4 regions of the Mesobacillus sp. LC4 genome follow, and region 4 is predicted to be linked to each of the others. Evidence: riboswitches for the same ligand, from Rfam matches in the RefSeq annotation. Region 4 holds a riboswitch; each other region holds the start of a gene.

Region 1 (5,008 bases), on a different contig from region 4:
TTCTCATTTGTTCAGGACTGATTCTTGCCATGAGCTGACCCCACTTTCCTTTTTCATATTGTAGGCCCAATGGTTGGTAGGTCCATGTCCATTCCCGATAGGCAGCGGGTTGGCGATGGCAGCCTGGATGAAATCCTTCGCCACAGAAACTCCTTCTTGGACCGAAGCCCCTTTCGCCAGCTGTGCCGTAATCGCAGCGGAAAAAGTACAACCTGTACCATGGGTGTTTTTCGTACTGATTCTTGGAGAGGAAAAAAAGGTGAAATCCCTGCCGTCGAACAGGACATCAACAGATTGAACCGCCTCCTCATCATGTCCGCCTTTTATCACCACATTTTTCGCGCCAAGCTCATGGATCCGCTTTGCGGCTTCTTTTTTCTCATCCATGCTGTTAATTGACATGCCTATTAAAACTTCAGCTTCAGGAATGTTCGGAGTGATGATGAGGCAAAGCGGGAGCAAATCTTTTTTCAAGGCTGAAACCGCCTCCTGCTGAAGCAACGAGGCTCCGCCTTTCGCAATCATGACCGGATCGATTACGACCTTTTCCCAGCCGAACTGTTTTATTTTTTCCGCGACAGCTTCGATGATTTCCGCGTTAAAAAGCATCCCTGTCTTTATGGCATCGGTCCCAATGTCCTCTCCAACAGATTGGATTTGTTTCGCCACAGCCTCTGCGGTCATTGGAAAAACTTCTTGCACACCCAGAGTGTTTTGCGCTGTTACTGCTGTCAATGCGGACATTCCGTATACACCCAGCTCCTGGAACGTTTTCAGGTCTGCCTGGATTCCGGCTCCGCCTCCGCTGTCCGATCCTGCGATTGTCAATGCTTTTTTCATCATCAATTACCTCCTTTTGTAAAAAGAACTTCTATTAAAGATTTCCTCAGTATCCAAGTGGTACAGCTGGTTCAGGAGCTCCATTTGAAAACTTCCCGGTCCAAGCATGCCGCTTTTATCAGCGGCAGCCTCTGCTGCTACTCCATAAATGGTCAGTGCAGCAGTTGCTGCTTTGAGAAAATCCTTTTCAACTGCTGTGAATGCCCCAATAACTGATGTCAGCAGACATCCAGTGCCCGTCACCTTCGTAAGGATGGGGTGACCATTGCGGACGACAAACGTTGATTTCCCGTCTGTAATAACATCTTCTTTCCCTGTCAAAGCCACAATCGTGTTCAATTTTTGAGCAGCGGATTCAGCCAGTTCGATTACATCCCCATCTGATTCTCCGGCATCAACGCCTCGTATGCTCCAGGTTTCACCGGCAACATTCGCTATTTCCGCAGCATTTCCCCTGATAATCGAAATCTCTAATTCTTGCATCAGCCTTCTTGCTGTTTCGGTCCGATAAGCAGTCGCCCCGGCGCCCACCGGATCAAGAATGACTGGTACTCCATGTTTATTTGCGGCACTCCCTGCAAGCAGCATCGACTCTACAACTTCCGGGCGCAATGTTCCGATGTTCAGTACAAGGCTCCCCGCCATGCCTGCCATTTCGGCAACTTCCTCGTGTGCATAGGCCATCACGGGAGATGCGCCTAACGCCAGCAGTCCATTAGCCGTAAAATTGGTGACCACAACATTGGTGATATTATGTACAAGCGGATTCTCCCTCCTGACTTTTTCTAGCAAGCCAGCAATCTCTCTTTTTTCCATCCTGATCCCTCCTTGAAAAATAAAAGCGCAAGCGCCTTGGTCAGCCCCGACAAGCGCTGGAGGGCCGACCGGTGAAGTCGTTCTTTGACTTCATTGGCCGGACCGAAATCGAAATGTATAGCCGACTGCCCAGAAACGCAGAAACTGGAGACTCCGACAAAGAAGCGCTTTTTGCTTCTGTCGGCGGAGTTGAAGTTTCGGAGTTTCTAGGAGGCGACACTAGACAAGCGACTCGAGGGGCTAGGCGCTGGAGCTGGACAATTCTCGAAGTAGAATACACTTCGTTACCTCAAAATAAAAAGCCAGATCCATAAATGGACCTGGCTTAAAAGCAAAGTAAGAAAACTTCTCTCACACTACTTTCCTACGCTGGTATTACCCAGATCAGGTCCGAAGGGTTAAAAGACTTAGTGTCTTCCTCTCAGCCCGCAGCAGGGCACCCCTAGTAGTACATCAATATTCATTTGTCTTTATCCTAGCCTTAACTCTTATATATGTAAAGTGAAAAGTACATATTCAGCCATTTTTCCAGTCTGATTGATTTCAGGGAAGCTTGAGATATTTTTGATTGTGATTGGCTCTTTGACATAAACAGGATCAATCTTCTTTCTTTTTCCCTTCGGCAAGGTCATCGAATGGAGTATAGTTATTGCTTGGCATTTTTCCTGACCGTATCATTTTAAAAATCGAATAAAACACCACAAACAGCACAATAGCCGTGAACACATAACCCAAATTTCCCATCCTCCTTTTCTATATATTATACTCACAAAAAATGGAATTTTCATTCTTTTTAAAATGGTGTTCCCGTCGATCTATGCTAATATGAAAATATACATAGTAAATAGGAGATGACAGGAAATGAAAAACGAGATTATTGAAAGATTCACCTCTTATGTAAAAGTGGATACTCAATCGAATGAAGACAGTGAAACCACCCCATCGACAGCTGGACAACTAACGCTTGCCAATATGCTGGTCGAAGAGTTGAAAACAATCGGCATGGAGGAAGTCAGTATTGACGACCATGGTTATGTGATGGCCACCCTTCCTGCCAATACAGATAAGAATGTGCCAACGATCGGCTTCCTCGCTCATGTTGATACAGCAACTGATTTTACCGGAAAAAATGTAAATCCACAGATTGTTGAAAACTTCGATGGCAATCAGATTGTCCTGAACAAGGAACAGAATATCATCCTGTCACCTGCTGATTTTCCAGAGCTGCCTCAGTATAAAGGACATACCCTGATCACCACTGACGGAACGACGCTGCTTGGAGCTGACAATAAAGCTGGAATCGCCGAAATCATGACAGCGATGGCTTATTTGATTCAGCATCCGGAAATCAAGCATGGTAAGATCCGTGTTGCATTCACACCAGATGAGGAAATTGGCAGAGGCCCTCATAAGTTCGATGTGGAAGCTTTCAATGCGAAGTTCGCTTATACTATCGATGGCGGCCCGCTAGGCGAGCTGGAGTATGAAAGCTTTAATGCAGCAAGCGCGAAGGTGACTTTTAAAGGCAAGAACGTCCACCCGGGAACAGCAAAAGGAAAAATGGTGAACTCAGCCAAAATCGCAATGGAATTCAACAGCAAGCTTCCTGCAGAAGAAGCACCGGAACACACCGAGGGATATGAAGGCTTTTTCCATCTTAGCTCGATCAACGGTGATGTCGAGGAAACAACGCTTCACTATATCATCCGAGATTTTGACGGTGACAGCTTCCAGGCACGCAAGGACTTGATGCAGAAGATCACCAATGAATTGAGACTGACTTATGGCGAGACCCGCATTGAGCTTGAAATGAGTGACCAGTATTACAATATGAAGGATAAAATCGAACCGGTGAAGGAAATTGTCGATATCGCCTATGAAGCAATGGAAAACAACGGCATCAAGCCAATCGTCAAACCGATACGCGGCGGTACAGACGGTTCCCAGCTAAGCTATATGGGACTGCCAACACCGAATATTTTTACAGGCGGAGAAAACTTTCACGGAAGGTTCGAATATATCTCAGTTGATAATATGGTGAAATCAGTAGAAACCATTGTAGAAATAGCTAAACTTTTTGAAGCAAAGGTCTAGCCTTAACTCAACCAGAAGCCAGATTCCCAAACCGTACGGAATCTGGCTTCTTTGTTCATGCTCATTTGGCTTTCTTAAACTAATTTTTTCTGAAGTCTTTCTCGAAAAGAGAAGCGGCCTATTCTAAAATACGCCTCAGGTCCTATCGAGATTTAAATCGGAGGTGCATTGGGGTTCAGAGCGAATCCCCTTATTCTGGTTATAGAAGGAAACTTGAGAGGAGTTTTTATCAATGAAACGGATTTTGGTTATTTTCCTGGTGATTACCGGGGCCTATATTGGATGGAATTATATGTTCGATGGGAGCGGATTGAACTTTGCACAGGCGGAAGATGCTGTGAAGGTAACAAATGATACCGATAAAATCAGTATTGATGTATCAAGCGTCGAGACGGTGATTGTGCCAGATGAGCGCGATGATGTCCGCGCCGAGTTGGAGGGCGAAGGAACGGTCAAAGTTCAGGAACACGGTGATGAAATAAAGGTTTCTGTTAAACGGAAAGGCTTTTTCTGGTTCAACTGGTTTGAGATGGATAAGACGACTATGACAGTTTATATCCCTGCAGATTATGAAAAGGATATGGACATCGAGCTCGGCTCAGGGAAAATTGTTTTTAAAGGTGAATCTGCCGAAAACCCTATGAAGCTAAGAGATCTTTCACTCAATATCGGTTCGGGAAGGGCCACATTGGAGAATTTCGATGTTGAAAAATTGGTAAACCAGAGCTCATCAGGCGAGGTTGAAATGAACTCGATCGATGCTCAATCCGGTTCATTTGATGTCAGCTCCGGAAGCGTTCATGTCAAAAACTATTCTGGCAAGGTTGATGCTGATGTTTCATCTGGCAAGCTGGAAATCCAGATGGACCAGTTGTTGGATGATGTCAGCCTGGACGTCAGCTCCGGCTATATCGTTTTGGATCTGCCTGAAGATGCAGGCTTTATATTGAATGGAAAAGTAAGCAGCGGGAACATATCAAGCGATTTTCCGCTTCAGAACAAAGAACAATCTGACAACCGCCTGCGCGGCAAACACGGAAGCGGCAAATTCGAAATCATCGCTGATGTATCTAGCGGGAATATTAATATAAAGTAGAACTTTATAGAGGTGGCGAACTGGAAAAAATCCAGTAAAATTTCCATTTCGCTATATAAGTTAAAAAGTCGCTATTATAATCAGAAAGTCGCTATATAAAATTGAAACTCGCTATAATAATCAGAAAGTCGCTATATTAAATCGAAACTCGCTATAAAAATA
Region 2 (5,008 bases), on a different contig from region 4:
AATATTTCAGTAAAAATGACTTAAAGTTAGATCCTAAGCCTACAATCACAATTGTTGTTAGAAATTATAAAGATGGAGAGATAGTCGAAAAAATTGACTTTGATCCAATTGAAGAAACAATAAAAGAAGGAGAAAAGTTTTCGAAGACAATCGATAATATTACCCTTGAAATGGGGAAATACGATGCATTTGTCCAAGTTACGCCATTCTCGGTTGGTTCAGATCAGTTTAATTTAAGTACAGCACCTATTATTTTAGAAGTGAGATAAAGGCTAAGGAGTTGTAAACCTAAAAGCATTACTTATTTAGGTTTGCGGATTTTTTTTAAACAAAAGGAGCAATTAAGTTTAAAAGTGGGTTTTTATTTATCTATTTAAATTTTATAGAGTATGGTTTTATTACTAAGGTCATTGGAGTGTGTTTTGTGGAAAAAGGTAAGATTATTGTTTTGAACGGTGTATCAAGTTCAGGGAAATCAACTTTAGCGAAGGAAATAACCAAGTTACTTCCTGACTTTTTTAAATTCAGCGTGGATGATTATGATTTAGTCATTGAAAAGATGGAAGATAGGGAAAACGAGCGGCTAATCCCTATTGAAACCGAATATTTTTATTATAGAAATGCGGTAATGTTCTCAGATCGAGGGGTTAATTTGATACTAGACCAAATCCTCCATGACCCCACTACGTTACAAAATTTTTATGAAACGCTAAAGTCTTACCCAATCCTCCTTGTGGGAGTTCATTGTTCTGCCGAGGAGCTTAATCGAAGAGAGGAGTTAAGAGGAAACCGTCGAATGGGCCAAGCAATTTCTCAACTCAGTTTTGTGCATAAACAAGAAATTTATGATATTGAGGTAAATACGTACACCCACTCAATGATGGAATGTGCAAAAGAAATTGTAGATTGTTTGGAAAGTGATACACCATTATTAGGATTTGAAAAATCGCTTGAGCAATTCGAGTCGTCAAGGAGTAGTATTAAATAACTATTCAAAACATAATTTCCTCGCTTTAGAAGGAAAGAAGCAAAGGATGCGACAGTCACGTATCCTTTGCTTCTTTTTAATGGGAAAAAATTATTAATGTAAGGTAGAATAACTTTATCTTATTTTGGGTTTACGAGAAAAGCTATAGGAAGCTTGTCATAAAGCCTTAAATTCCTTTTTTTGTACCCTTAATGAACCATAGGACTTATACTAAAATAAATATTTAGAAGATATGTTTTTTTATACAACAAAAGAGCGATTTTTTTAACAATAAAACCTATGAACAAATTCGGTATATTCCGCCAATGTCCATATCTTTTAATTTCTGGTTCATTAAAATTTTGTTTCTGTTCGGGGATTATTATGTTTAATCGAGGTGCATACGGGATTCTTAATCCATTTTATTAGCCTGAATCTATCAATTGCTGCATGTCGAAGAATGGGCAAACGAGGAGCTTCGATAGGGGGTATATACTATGACAGCTCATGCAAAAGGTGAAATTTCCGAGGTGAAAAATGCTTCAATTTAAAGACGAGTTTGAAAGAAAAGAAAGAAATTATAAGAAATACCTTTTTTTGTTTGTTATTACTGTTTTAATCCATACATTTATTGATTTTTTCGACTTGGGTATTGAAAATGTTTCTAAATTGCGTGTAGTTATCAGCTTATTATTTTATGGTGTGATCCTTTACTATGCACTGCGCAGGAAGATATGAGCAGAGGTAATGATCAAATTTTTCGTCTGGGTAAATATCATATTACTTATTATCATAATCACTGTTACTGTACTTGGATTTTAGTTCATAAAAGAGATGAACATAAAAAGGTTTCATGAGGTTTCGAAGCTGGTTAGTAAAATTCATAATTCCATTCATCCATTTTAGGAAGTGAAAAGGTGTTTGTTTATTATTTAATGCTCTTTATAGGAACTTTGTTAGTAATCATCGCATTATTTGGTTTTATTGGAATGTTTCGCGAGAAAGCCTACCCTGTATTAAAAATAGGGAAAATCATTTTAAGTCTTATAATGGGTGTTTTAATTCTGACGATTACTATTCCAAGTCTAAAATATGTTGTGATGAAGGAATATGATATCGTCAGTGGAGAATGTGTAATTGAAATAGATTCAGCAGGTCGTTCTTCATTAGCGGACTTTAAAATGCTGAATTCAGAAGAAATCTTTATATTCAGTGATATACCTGACCTTGATGCCTATGGAAGGTCAGTCCCTTATTATTGTGAGGTTACAGTCACAAAAGATCATATGGTTGAAATTGGGTATAAAATTTATGATGTCAAAACAAGAAAGTTAATTTTAACAAGTGAATAGGATTTCACAAATGCCTGAGTGATCTCTGGAATTACTGATCAATGAATTGTTTGACTTTTATGTAAATCAAAGGTAGAGTAATAGTGAATTTAATAGGAAGACCACTAGGGGAGCCATTTTATGGCTGAGACAGGAAGGATCCTGGACCCTTTGAACCTGATCTAGTTCATACTAGCGTAGGAAAGTGGAGTCTGTGCTGGGTAAATATCTATTATTCTGCCGCTCCATTTTTGGAGCGGTTTTTTTGTTGGATCGCTCCATTTAATGTCTTCCTAAAATAACTGATAGGAGGAATATTTATGAGTTTTTCAGCAGAATTGAGAAGAGAAGCAGCACCTATTTTTAATGCCATTTTTGAGCACCCTTTTGTAAAAGGGATTGCCAATGGAGATCTTATGCCCGAACAGTTGGTCCATTATGTTAAGCAGGATTTTGAATATTTGAGTTCTTTTATCCAGATCTACGGAATGGCCATTTCAAAATGTGAGACACGTGAAGATATGGAGATGTTCAATAAACAGATTTCCTTTATTTTGCACAGCGAAGTACACCCTCATAATAACTTTTGCCAGAATGCGGGAGTTTCTTATGATGAGTTACAGGGATATTCTTTAGCACCAGCTGCACATCAGTATATCCGGCATATGAAGAGCGTTGCCCATGAAGGAACATTGGGAGAGATTTTAGCTGTGCTATTGCCTTGCCCATGGACCTATTGGGAAATAGGAAAAAAGTTATTAAATGAAAAAAAGCCAGACAGTATGCATCCTTTCTATGAATGGATTCATTTTTACGGTGACCGCACCGATACGATTACTGAAAAATTCTGCGCTCGTCTGGATGAACTAGCAGAAGAAGCCTCTGAAAAAGAAAAAGAAAAAATGAGGGACCATTTTCTGCTTAGCTGCCAGCTTGAATATATGTTCTGGGACATGGCTTATAAACTGGAAGAATGGCCTGTCCCAATGGAATTAGTGACGGAAGGATAAAATTGAACAAGATGATACGGTGATCGTGTTAAAGGTGAAGATTGAAGACAAGGATTTAGGAAAGTAAGGGTTGTCCAATCAAGAGGTGCTTTTATCGAAGGAGGATAAAGGCACTTTTTGTTGAATTTTAAACAAGGAAAATAAATTTAATTCAACTTTACTAAAGTTTTTTTAAAAAAGGGGTTCTGTAAGTGGTAATTCCTGAAGTTGTCGATAAAGTCATAAAAGATTATATTAACCTATTAAATGAACATCTACCTGGCACCCTCGAAGGATTATATATACATGGTTCCATTGCTTTAGATGCCTACGTTGAAGGTTCTAGTGACATTGACTTTATCACGTTAACAAATCGCCGGTTAACAGTGCAAGATACAGAAGCTTTGTCTCATATTCATAGAACAATTGAGAACAAATATAATAAGCTAGAAATGGATGGAGTATATGCTCTTCGTGAGGATATGGGGAAACTAACCAATAACAATATTGAATTTCCGTACTATAACAATGGCGAACTGGCATTCGGCGATTATTTTAATTTCAATCCGATAACCTGGTGGGTTTTAAGGGAGAAAGGAATAAAGATTTTAGGACCAGAAATAGAGGGATTTCAGCTAGATATTCAGCCTCAAGTACTCACATCTTATGTACTTGAAAACATGAATTCCTACTGGAGAAATAGAGTTCAAATGGCAGAAGCATCTTTTGAACAGTTGATCCAGCTGCCGACACAACAAATTGATTTTGAAATAGAATGGACCGTTCTCGGCTTACTCCGTCAATTTTACACGATTAAGGAAAACGATATCGTTTCCAAGCTGGCCGCTGGTGAATATGGACTTACTCAGCTTCCAGTGGAATGGCATAATATTATCAAAGAAGCTATGAATATACGTAAAGGTGAAAAAGATAAGATTTTCAACTCAGAAAGGGATCGATTGGATCATGCTATAAGGTTCTCAAAATATCTCATTAATCAATGTAATGAATAGTGGAAAACAATCTCCATAAATGTGATACAAATAAAATTCACTCAAAAAAATCAGTCCAATTATTAGGACTGATTTTTTTGAAAGTTTAAACGCACCGAAATAATATCTTAAATTCCAGACTGCTTCTCATAATTCCTTAAAAGCATTCCATTTGCTTTTATCATGCCGAGCTTTTCGTAATAGGGGACTAAGTCATCGTCACAACACAAGTCAATCATATATATTTCAGCAAGTTCTGCCATCATTCGATGGACAAGTTCCTTGCCGATTCCTCTGTTTTTGTACTCAGGCAGCACTTCAAGGAAGGGGATATAGGCAGATAAAACTCCATCACTGACTGCTGTGATGAACCCAACAACTCGATCAGTATCTTTATCGATGGCTAAAACCACTGTGCTACTGTTCTTCAACAATTTTAGATGAGTCTCTGGACTTGGCGGTGTAGGCCACCCATCAAAAAAGCCTACCAGCATTTCAGGTGAAATATCTTCAAGCGAATATTTATATAACATGATTGATCAACTCCCGATTATTTTTTTGGCAGTCGATATGAATTAAAAGTAAAGTAACAAATCAGTGACCCTCCAGACATGATTCAATATTAGTATGATTCAATTTTTATTAGGGAAATCCTCCTGAAAACTTGAGAATTATTTCTCGGGAAAGCGCAGGATTTGACTTTATTTTCAGACTTTGTCGCTTTTTTGG
Region 3 (5,008 bases), on a different contig from region 4:
ATGCTCTACGATAATCACTGTCTTATCAGTGGATATGTTTTTTACCGTTTCCCAGATCATCTCTGTCCCTTCTGGATCGAGCATCGCGGTAGGCTCGTCAAAGAACAGGACCTCTGGATCAAGGGCAAGAACAGATGCAATGGCCAACCGCTGTTTCATACCACCGGAAAAGGTATTGATCCTGGAATGGTGGTCCTTAAGATCAAGACCTACAAGCGACAAAAGTTCGTCAATCCTTTTGGGCATTTGTTCTCTGGGGACATTCAGGTTTTCCAATACAAAAGCAATTTCCTCATCCGCATATGGCATACAAAACTGGGTGTCTGGATCCTGGAAGACAAACCCCCAGGATTCAGGATGAATACTGCTTTCGAATTTAATCGGCACATCAACGGAATTTGGGATCAGCCCCGAAAGTGCCTGTAACAGAGTCGACTTGCCACATCCTGAAGGACCAAGCAGGAGCACTTTTTCTCCTTTTTTAAATGATATGGATAGGTCCTTGAAGAGAAGGTCTTTCGTGCCAGGAAACTTCAATCTCAGCTTTTTAAATGAAGATATTATTGGCATCCAATCACCCCTGTTTATTGGTTCAAAGAATCAAAGTCATCTTGAGAAGCTGGTCTAAGGATATTTGCAACTCCTGTCCGCTCCAGCGCTTTTGCAATCCCCAGTGCCAGCAGGCCGGAGAATAGAATGGACCCTGCAGTCCTCATGGCAATTAATAATGCAAGGTTCCACGCGGCCAGGTCTTCGATATACCCTTTGTAAAAGTCCATCATCAGTGAGCCTGCGCATGCTGCAATACTGGCAAGGCTGACAACAATCACTCCAGAACGTTTATAGCCAAAAGCCATCAAAACCAGCTCCGCAAACAATCCCTGGACAAAGCCGTAGATCAATACCTCAAGTCCAAATTCAGAACCCATCAGGAATTCCCCGGATGAAGCGGCTACCTCGGCCAGAAGAGCAACGCCAGGTTTTCGGATAACCAGGAAAGCGACTATTGCAGCGATGAACCACATTCCATAGATGAATTGATCTAGATGGAGCCCTAGCGGCTTGAGCGCGTAGTATAGTGGCCCCCAAATTTTATAGATAATCCCGAACGCAATTGAAATAACGACAGTAACTAAAATATCTGTCAGTTTTAATCCTTTTGACATTTTTCATCTCCCCTTCTGTTCTCCAGCTTACTGGACGATTGTTTTTTCGTTGTTTACCGACCAGCCTTCAAGTGTCCAGGCCATTTCCCAGAACCTAAGCTCGTAATGGCTGCTGTAGATAAAATGCTGCTTCATTCTTTCTCTTTCTTTATCGGAAGCACTTTCGGCAATGGCATCAAGGAGGGTGAGCTGCTCGTTTACAAGCTCGCTGAACCAATCGCTTCCGTACGCAGCGATCCATTCCTGGTAAATAGGAGTTGCAGGTGATGCATGCTTCAGCTGTTCTCCAATTTCGTAATAAATCCAGTAGCAGGGAAGGATGGCGGCAATGATTTCCCCAAGGCTGCCGGAAGCAGCTACACGGTAAAGATGGGAGGTATACGCATAGGCTGTAGGCGCCGGGCTGAAGTTTTCAAGTTCTTCCTTAGTGACACCGAGCTGACCTATGAATTGTTCATGCAAGCCAAGCTCAGCCTGGTATGTACCCTGCGCATGGGCCGCCATTTTTGCTGTGGTTGATAATTCCTCGGCTCTTGATGCGGCAATGGCCTGGATGCGGGCAAAATGGGAAAGGTAGTAAGAATCCTGCAAGACATAATAACGGAAGTTTTCAAGCGGTAAAGCTCCCTTTGCGATTCCTTGCACGAATGGATGGTCCAAGTTTGCTTCCCAAATTTCCCTTGCTTCTTGACGGATCAACTGTGTAAAAGTAGACATAACAACCTCCTGATAAGTAATTTTTCAACATCCTTATGGTGAAGAATGCTGTTTTTTTCCAATAAAAAAGCCACTTTCTGCAGGCAGAAAGTGGCTGTATTGGCAGCAAGATAAAAGCATGATGCTCCAGATACTCCACTTCCCTACGCTGGTATGATCCAGATCAGGTTCAAAGGGTCTTAAAGTTTCACTTTAATCTCAGCCTTAACGAAAGGCTCCCCTAGCGGTAAAACAATTCTATTATTAATCTTATTTTCTGTAAATTATCATATCATCCTTCACAAAATTGTCAATATTGAAGCTGGCATCAAAATTCACAAATAAGGTCTTGCATAACAAGAAGGGATGATTCGTTGGATTTTTGGGTAGAAGTTTGTACTATTTAGCAATAAGACGTGATTTATGAATTTTGTATACATTAAAGGGTATAAGAAGAAGTGTATGTCAATTCCGTGAACTTAAGCATATTTTTGGACTATGGTACAGTTGTTTTATAGGATATGTTTAGGCAGGAAATACTAATTATGGTATGAAACCGAAATTTAACGGATTATGATATTCAAAGGAGTTGTACACCATGTCAGAAGAGAAAATTTATGACGTCATTATCATCGGAGCTGGACCAGCTGGGATGACGGCTGCTGTTTATACATCACGTGCGAACTTGTCTACATTGATGCTAGAGCGCGGGGTGCCAGGCGGACAAATGGCCAATACAGAAGAAGTGGAAAACTACCCGGGATTTGACCACATTCTTGGACCTGAGCTTTCGACGAAAATGTTCGACCACGCGAAAAAGTTCGGTGCGGAATATGCTTACGGCGATGTAAAAGAAGTCATCGACGGCAAAGAATATAAAACAATCAAGGCTGGCAACAAGGAATACAAAGCGCGCTCCATCATCATCTCTGCAGGAGCGGAGTACAAAAAGCTTGGCGTTCCTGGCGAGCAGGAGTTAGGCGGCCGCGGTGTATCTTACTGTGCGGTTTGTGATGGCGCATTTTTCAAAAATAAAGAACTTGTTGTGGTCGGCGGCGGAGACTCAGCGGTAGAAGAAGGCGTGTACTTGACTCGCTTCGCTTCAAAAGTGACAATCGTTCACCGCCGTGACGAGCTTCGTGCCCAAAAAATCCTTCAGGACCGTGCATTTGCCAATGACAAGATTGATTTTATCTGGAATCATACAGTCAAGCAGATCAACGATAAAGATGGCAAGGTCGGCAGCGTAACCCTTGTTTCAACACAGGATGGCGCTGAGCAGGAATTCGCGGCAGATGGCGTGTTCATCTACATCGGAATGGTTCCTTTGACAAAGCCATTCGAAAGCCTCGGCATCACGAACAGCAATGGCTATATCGAAACGAACGAACAGATGGAAACGAAAGTGCCTGGAATCTTCGCGGCTGGCGACATTCGTGAAAAAACACTACGCCAGATCGTTACAGCTACAGGCGATGGCAGTATCGCGGCGCAAAACGCACAGCACTATGTAGAAGAATTGGTTGAAGAATTGAAAGCAAACGCATAATATAGACGCCAAACCCGCTGGATTACATCAGCGGGTTTTTTCCAAGCTTATGGTAAAAACAGCATGTCTCGGCATAAATTAACAAAACGTAATTATTTATTAATTCTACTGTAACAGTAGTGAAACAATCATGGGGTATTATAGGAATAGAAATTGACCCCCTTTTAAAAATATAATCCTTTGACGGCACAGGTTATCCTGTGCTCTTTTTTTTGCCAAAAAGTGAAACAGGCTTTTTCAAAGGATTATAACACCATATCCATGCTAAAATTCTTATTCAATGTTCCTCATCATTCTTTAACAAAAATATCATCTTTGTATTCATTGTGGCGAAAAACTAAAAATAGTATAATGGAAAGAATAAAAGTTCGGCTATCTTACATGATTGTTTTTTCGTAAAAGCTGATTTTGGATGTTGTTTGGACTCTGGAACAGCTTGGATAATGAAAACGTTAACGTGCCTATTGCACGCATATATAAAGAGGTGGATTGGATGCAGCGAGTGACGAATTGTGTTTTAGTAAAAGATGAAAAAATTTTACTGCTGCAAAAGCCGCGCCGAAATTGGTGGGTGGCTCCAGGCGGAAAAATGGAACCAGGAGAAACCGTGAAGGATTCGTGTGTCAGGGAATTCCGTGAAGAAACAGGGATCTATCTTCGCAATCCTCAAATCAAAGGGATTTTTACATTTGTCATCAAGGAAGATGATCAAGTCGTATCGGAATGGATGATGTTCACGTTTTACGCTACCGAGGCGGATGGAATCAACCTGGATGAATGTGAGGAAGGAACCCTTGAATGGCATGAGTTTGATGACATCAAAGACCTGCCAATGGCAGCGGGAGACCATCACATACTGGAATACATGGTCCATGGACAAGGAATTATCTATGGCACCTTTACTTATACACCGGATTTTGAGCTGATCAACTACAGGCTCGATCCAAACTGATCATATAATAATTTGCAGGGGGAAAGAGAAATGAGTACCGGTTCAAGCACTGATACCCAGCTCGTCATTATAACAGGTATGTCTGGCGCAGGTAAGACCGTCGCGATCCAGAGCTTCGAAGACCTAGGATTCTTCTGCGTCGACAATCTGCCGCCGACATTGCTCCCGAAATTCCTGGAGTTAATGAAGGAATCTGGCACAAAAATGAACAAAGTGGCGCTTGTCATGGATTTGCGAGGACGTGAATTTTTTGACTCTTTATTCAAAGCGCTTGATGATTTGGCGGAAACTTCATGGGTGACACCGCAAGTATTGTTCCTTGATGCGGAGGATTCCACACTAGTACGCCGCTATAAAGAAACAAGGCGTTCACATCCGTTAGCTCCATCAGGACTGCCGCTTGAAGGCATCCAGCTTGAGCGCGAGCTTTTGGAAGAGCTGAAGGGAAGGGCGCAGCTTATCTATAAAACAACGGGCATGAAGCCGAAGGATCTCCGCGAAAAGATTCTTGAAGAGTTTTCCGTGAATAAAAAGACAATTTTCACCGTGAATGTCATGTCTTTTGGTTTCAAGCACGGAATACCGATTGATGCCGACCTGGTTTTTGACGTCCGCTTTTTGCCGAATCCGCATTATATCGAGCAT
Region 4 (5,008 bases):
GGAAACAGCACAGAAAAATCTCCGTGTCCCTGAATCGGTCAGCAGCTTCGTGCAGCCTCTTGGAGCAACGATCAACATGGACGGCACAGCAATCATGCAGGGGGTAGCAACTGTATTCATTGCACAGGTTTATGGAGCTGACCTCACAATGGCCGAGCTTTTGACAGTAGTCCTTACTGCCGTGCTTGCGAGTATAGGTACTGCAGGAGTTCCAGGTGTTGGATTGATCATGCTGGCAATGGTTCTCCAATCTGTGGGTCTGCCAGTTGAAGGGATTGGCCTGATACTCGGTATCGACCGTTTGCTCGATATGGCTCGCACAGCTGTCAATATTACAGGTGATGCAGCTTGTGCTCTCATCGTCTCTGAATCTGAGGAAAAGCATGCGTTAAGCCACGAGACTAGCACAGTGAAAAATGCAGCGGGTGACCGCTCACTTGAATATTCCGAGTAAGAAAGAATAGACCCCGCCATTTCCGGCGGGATCTCCTTGTTCAGTTACTAGATTAGATTTCGATTCTTGTTAAAGGCAAAAGCATGATGAATGACGTTTTTTCAGGCTCTGATGAACAGGCGAGTATGCCTTTATGCTTTTCGATGATTTCCCGGCATACGAAAAGTCCAAGTCCGGTACCAAGTGTTTTGGTTGTAACGAATGGTTCAAAAATCGTTTTTAACAATTGGTCAGGAATGACTGGCCCATTATTTGAAATCTCAATTTTGATATGGGTATCATTCACGAAAAATCCTTTGATTTCGATTTGCGGATCATCACGGTACTGGCTCAGTACATCAATCGCATTAAAGATGATATTGATGAGAACCTGCCTGATTTCATCCGCATAACCGTACAATTCCATATCTTCGGCTACTTCCTTGATGATCCTGACTTTCGTGTCAAGGATACTGGGATAAAGGAAGTTTAAAACTTCCTCAATCATCTTATTCAATGAGAAAACAGTCTTTTCTTTTCCAATCAACTCTTTTTTTGATAGCAGCAAGAATTGTGAAATCCGGAAGTTCAGCTGTTCAAGCTCGCTTGAAATGATATCAAGATACTTCATATCTTGATGTTCAGATCTCAAGAGCTGGATGAAGCCCTGGATGGAAGTCAACGGATTGCGGAATTCATGGATGAAGCTAGATGTCATTTGGCCGAGAAGCGTCAATCTGTCTTTATGTGTTGAATCGATGAATTGGTTCTTTTCCTCAATGATTTTGTTTTTCTGCTCATTATAATAAGATACGGCGTAATACAAAAAGGTATCAAAACAGTAATTGATCCGATTGATGGCCTCTTGCATCTCAGTCCATTCCATATTCAATTTATGGAGATGTGTGTATACAACGGAGCGTCCGGCATTGACATTGAAGACAAAATCGCCAATGTTAATGTCAGCGCGTACTCGTTCTTCACCTACCATAAAAGCAAGCTCTTGAATATGCTCTTCCAATTCTTCACTTGTTTTAGAAAAAACCGAGAGAATGACTTCATACATTCTCTCAGCGTTTTTGCTTATTTTTTCTTTATATGGATCATCTTCTGAAACGATTATTTTAACAGTCCAGTCGGCTATTAGATTTTTTCTTTCACTAGTCAGGAAGCTAAGCAATCGGTTATCCGTAATTGGCAGCATTTCATTAAGTCCCCCAGTTTTTCATTTCGGTATTAAAGATTCGAGGAAAAACCTTAAAACCCTTTGTCGAATATTAAGAACATCCGCAGAATTGAGTCGAATAGCTAAAAAAGTGACAAAAGACCGATATTTTTAGCAATACTGGATGAGATTTGTCAAATCTGTTCGACATCGACCGAAAAGTTTATCCTAGGACTTGTGATAATTTATTTAAAGTAGTATATTCATAGTGTAGAAACTAAATAATAACCACAAGGGGAGCTGCCAAATGCAGCTGAGAGTGAGCGGCCGAGTTCTTACCCTTTGAACCTGTTAGTTAATGCTAGCGAAGGAATGTGGATGCGATAGGAAAGCAATCTTGGGAATCCTACATCGGTCCCCCGATTGCTTTTTTTGTTTCTGAAGCAGAAAAGGCGTGTTAGAAACGGACCTCATTCTGAAAAGAAGGAGGAACAAAATATGAAACAAAAACAAACTCTCTTTATAGTGGAAATTGCCGTATTTTCCGCACTGGCTTATTTGTTGGATTTATTTTCTGGATTCTTATTTTCAAGAATTTGGCCTCAGGGCGGTTCTGTATCGATTGCGATGGTGCCTGTATTCCTGATGGCGTTCCGTTGGGGAATAAAGGGCGGGGCAATAACTGGGCTGTTGTTAGGCCTATTGCAATTCATTCTTGGCTTCTCACAAATTTACCACCCTGTACAGGGATTCATCGATTATTTAGTGGCTTTCACCGTACTTGGGATTGCCGGGATTTTTGCCAGACAGATTAAGGATAGCATCCAAAATGGCGATAAGAAGAAATGGATTGGCTTTATCATTGCTGGTACCTTTATTGGAAGCCTGCTCCGCTTTATTGCTCATTTCTTTTCCGGCTGGATCTTCTTTGGAGTTTGGGCGCCAGAAGGACAGCCAGCGTGGCTATATTCAATTATCTATAATGGCACATATATGATCCCTAGTATGATACTAAGTGCCATCATCATTATACTTGTCATCGGATATGCACCATCGAGGATGGTTAAGTCTGCACCTGTAAGCAATAAAATGTAAGAGAAAAGGGGAGCTGAACAGCTCTTCTTTTTTTATGTGTATACATACATGCGTGGGTATTTGTGAATTGGAGATCATTCACAATAAAAATATTGTCAATTGTATGGAGTTTACCTGAAATATAGAGTAAACCCTGCTATATAGTGACGAATGTCACAGTGGAAGTTGCTTTGAACTGGTTAAATAAAGATAATCATTCTCATTTAGAAAATATGAAAGCTAAAGAGAGTATAAAAATAACAAACTAAAAAAAGGTGATGGCTATGCTGGGAAAATTAAAGACTGGTGAAAAAGGCCGGATCATGAATATAGCAAGTGCTGATAAATTTGTCAGAAGAAGGTTGCTTGATTTGGGAATAGCGGAAGGATCTGAAGTGTGCGTGAAATGCATCCTGCCTTTTGGAGGACCTGTCATGGTTGAATCCTGCGGGCAGTGCATCGGCATTCGCCGAAAGGAAGCGCTAAGGATTGAAGTGGAGCGAGTATGATGAACATTGCGCTTATTGGCAACCCAAACACGGGAAAAACTTCATTGTTTAATAACTTAACAGGTTCCTATGAATATGTAGGAAACTGGAGCGGGGTAACGGTCGAAAAGAAAGTCGGTCTCCTTAAAAATGGCAAGGATCAGCTTATTGACCTTCCTGGAGTATATACACTCAATCCACTTTCAAAAGATGAAGGTGTCGTAACGAACTTTTTCTTGAATGAGCCGTTTGAAAAACTTCTGAATATCCTGGACGCTTCGCAGTTAAGGCGAAATCTTCATCTTACTATGCAGCTATTGGAATATGGCGCACCAGTCATAATTGGCTTGAATATGCTGGATGTTGCCAAAAGCAGGGGTATTCAAATTGATATTCATAAACTGTCTGAATCATTGGGTGTAGCAGTAGCTCCTGTGGTTGCAAGGACAGGTAAAGGGTGTAATGACCTTGCACAGATAGTGGCTGGCGAAGCCGCAGGCAGTGGGAAAGCGAATCTCATTTATTATGGTAAAGCGATTGAAGCGGGTATCCTGGAGCTTGAGAACAAACTGGCCGGAAAAGCACAACACCCGGTTCGCTGGCTTGCACTTCAGTTGTTTGAAGGAAATCCATATGTGAAAAGCTATCTGGCAACAATTTTGCCGCAGAATGAGATTGACACATTGATTCACCATGTTTCTGTAGCCGAACAGCAAAATACGGGTAGCAAACAAGCACTTGACGAGATAATTCACCGGAAGCGCAGTGAAGCAATCGATAAAATAGTATCTGCAGCAACAACCAGAACGGATAATAAAAAGGTTCCATTGACTGAGAAGGTTGACATGATCGTCACGAATAAATTCCTGGGCATCCCGATTTTCCTTATCTTGATGTACGTGATGTTCATGCTTACCTTTGACTGGCTTGGCTTCCCGCTGTCTGACGCATTGGATTCACTTCTGTCCGGACCAGTAACAACTGGGATCACAGCAGCACTGTCTGCAGCCGGTGCTTCATCATTCATCAAAGACCTGGTTCTTGATGGGATCGTAGCAGGGGTAGGGGGAGTCCTCGTCTTCGTACCGCAAATCTTCATATTGTTTTTTTTCATCTCCTTGCTGGAGGATTCAGGTTACATGGCCCGTGTCGCGCTTGTCATGGACCGCTTAATGGAATCGGTTGGCTTGAACGGTAAGGCCTTCATTCCGATGATGATCGGATTTGGCTGTAATGTACCTGGCATCATGGCAGCAAGGACTATCGAAACGCCAAAGGAAAGGCTGATGACCATCCTGTTGACACCGCTTATGTCCTGTTCTGCAAGGCTTCCAGTTTACGCTTTGTTTGTCGGGGCGTTCTTCCTGGAACATAAAGCAGCTGTGGTTTTAAGTTTGTATGTATTGGGAGTAGTGATCGCGCTTATTCTGGCAAAGGTATTCTCGGAGACACTTTTGAAAGGCGAAACTTCTGTATTCGTCATTGAACTCCCGCCATACAGGCTTCCTCAGGCAAGAGCGCTTTGGAGAAGCACATGGGATAAGGGAAAGGGATTTGTGAAGAAGGCTGGAACCTTCATTTTTGCAGGATCTGTCCTAATCTGGCTGCTTGCTTACGCAGGTCCGGAAGGCGTGAATGTCAGCATGGATGATAGCTATCTAGCGCTGCTTGGAGGCATTTTTGCACCGCTGTTCGCTCCTATTGGCTTTGGAACATGGCAGGCGAGTGCATCCTTATTCACCGGGTTTCTTGCAAAAGAATCAATCATTTCAACGATGAACATTATTTACTTCGTCCCTGATGAGGCAAGTCTGCAAGGTTTGCTTGCTGCTCATTACACACCTTTAG

The links. Region 4 has a riboswitch for thiamine pyrophosphate ahead of thiT (energy-coupled thiamine transporter ThiT). Riboswitches for the same ligand answer to the same signal wherever they lie in the genome.
Region 1: it holds a riboswitch for thiamine pyrophosphate, as region 4 does, so the genes downstream of both, thiM (hydroxyethylthiazole kinase) here and thiT (energy-coupled thiamine transporter ThiT) in region 4, are expected to answer to the same signal.
Region 2: it holds a riboswitch for thiamine pyrophosphate, as region 4 does, so the genes downstream of both, tenA (thiaminase II) here and thiT (energy-coupled thiamine transporter ThiT) in region 4, are expected to answer to the same signal.
Region 3: it holds a riboswitch for thiamine pyrophosphate, as region 4 does, so the genes downstream of both, tenA (thiaminase II) here and thiT (energy-coupled thiamine transporter ThiT) in region 4, are expected to answer to the same signal.

Annotation. Positions count from the first base shown of each region.
Region 1 covers NZ_JBGCUB010000003.1:122,407-127,414, forward strand. Annotated here, with positions in the region: gene thiE (thiamine phosphate synthase) at 1-31, opposite strand, end outside; gene thiD (bifunctional hydroxymethylpyrimidine kinase/phosphomethylpyrimidine kinase) at 4-843, opposite strand; gene thiM (hydroxyethylthiazole kinase) at 847-1,656, opposite strand; gene AB5I83_RS11485 (hypothetical protein) at 1,728-1,970, shown strand; TPP riboswitch at 2,001-2,110, opposite strand; gene AB5I83_RS11490 (hypothetical protein) at 2,254-2,391, opposite strand; gene pepT (peptidase T) at 2,518-3,750, shown strand; gene liaG (LiaG family protein) at 3,983-4,846, shown strand.
Region 2 covers NZ_JBGCUB010000001.1:1,248,249-1,253,256, reverse strand. Annotated here, with positions in the region: gene AB5I83_RS06420 (hypothetical protein) at 1-269, shown strand, start outside; gene AB5I83_RS06415 (chloramphenicol phosphotransferase CPT family protein) at 425-988, shown strand; gene AB5I83_RS06410 (hypothetical protein) at 1,885-2,319, shown strand; TPP riboswitch at 2,416-2,519, shown strand; gene tenA (thiaminase II) at 2,619-3,308, shown strand; gene AB5I83_RS06400 (aminoglycoside adenylyltransferase domain-containing protein) at 3,500-4,300, shown strand; gene AB5I83_RS06395 (GNAT family N-acetyltransferase) at 4,408-4,812, opposite strand.
Region 3 covers NZ_JBGCUB010000002.1:711,803-716,810, forward strand. Annotated here, with positions in the region: gene AB5I83_RS09780 (ABC transporter ATP-binding protein) at 1-570, opposite strand, end outside; gene AB5I83_RS09785 (ECF transporter S component) at 585-1,166, opposite strand; gene tenA (thiaminase II) at 1,194-1,883, opposite strand; TPP riboswitch at 2,007-2,115, opposite strand; gene trxB (thioredoxin-disulfide reductase) at 2,461-3,411, shown strand; gene AB5I83_RS09800 (NUDIX hydrolase) at 3,905-4,363, shown strand; gene rapZ (RNase adapter RapZ) at 4,394-5,008, shown strand, end outside.
Region 4 covers NZ_JBGCUB010000004.1:63,038-68,045, forward strand. Annotated here, with positions in the region: gene AB5I83_RS13650 (dicarboxylate/amino acid:cation symporter) at 1-454, shown strand, start outside; gene AB5I83_RS13655 (histidine kinase N-terminal domain-containing protein) at 507-1,637, opposite strand; TPP riboswitch at 1,882-1,988, shown strand; gene thiT (energy-coupled thiamine transporter ThiT) at 2,097-2,693, shown strand; gene AB5I83_RS13665 (FeoA family protein) at 2,957-3,181, shown strand; gene feoB (ferrous iron transport protein B) at 3,181-5,008, shown strand, end outside.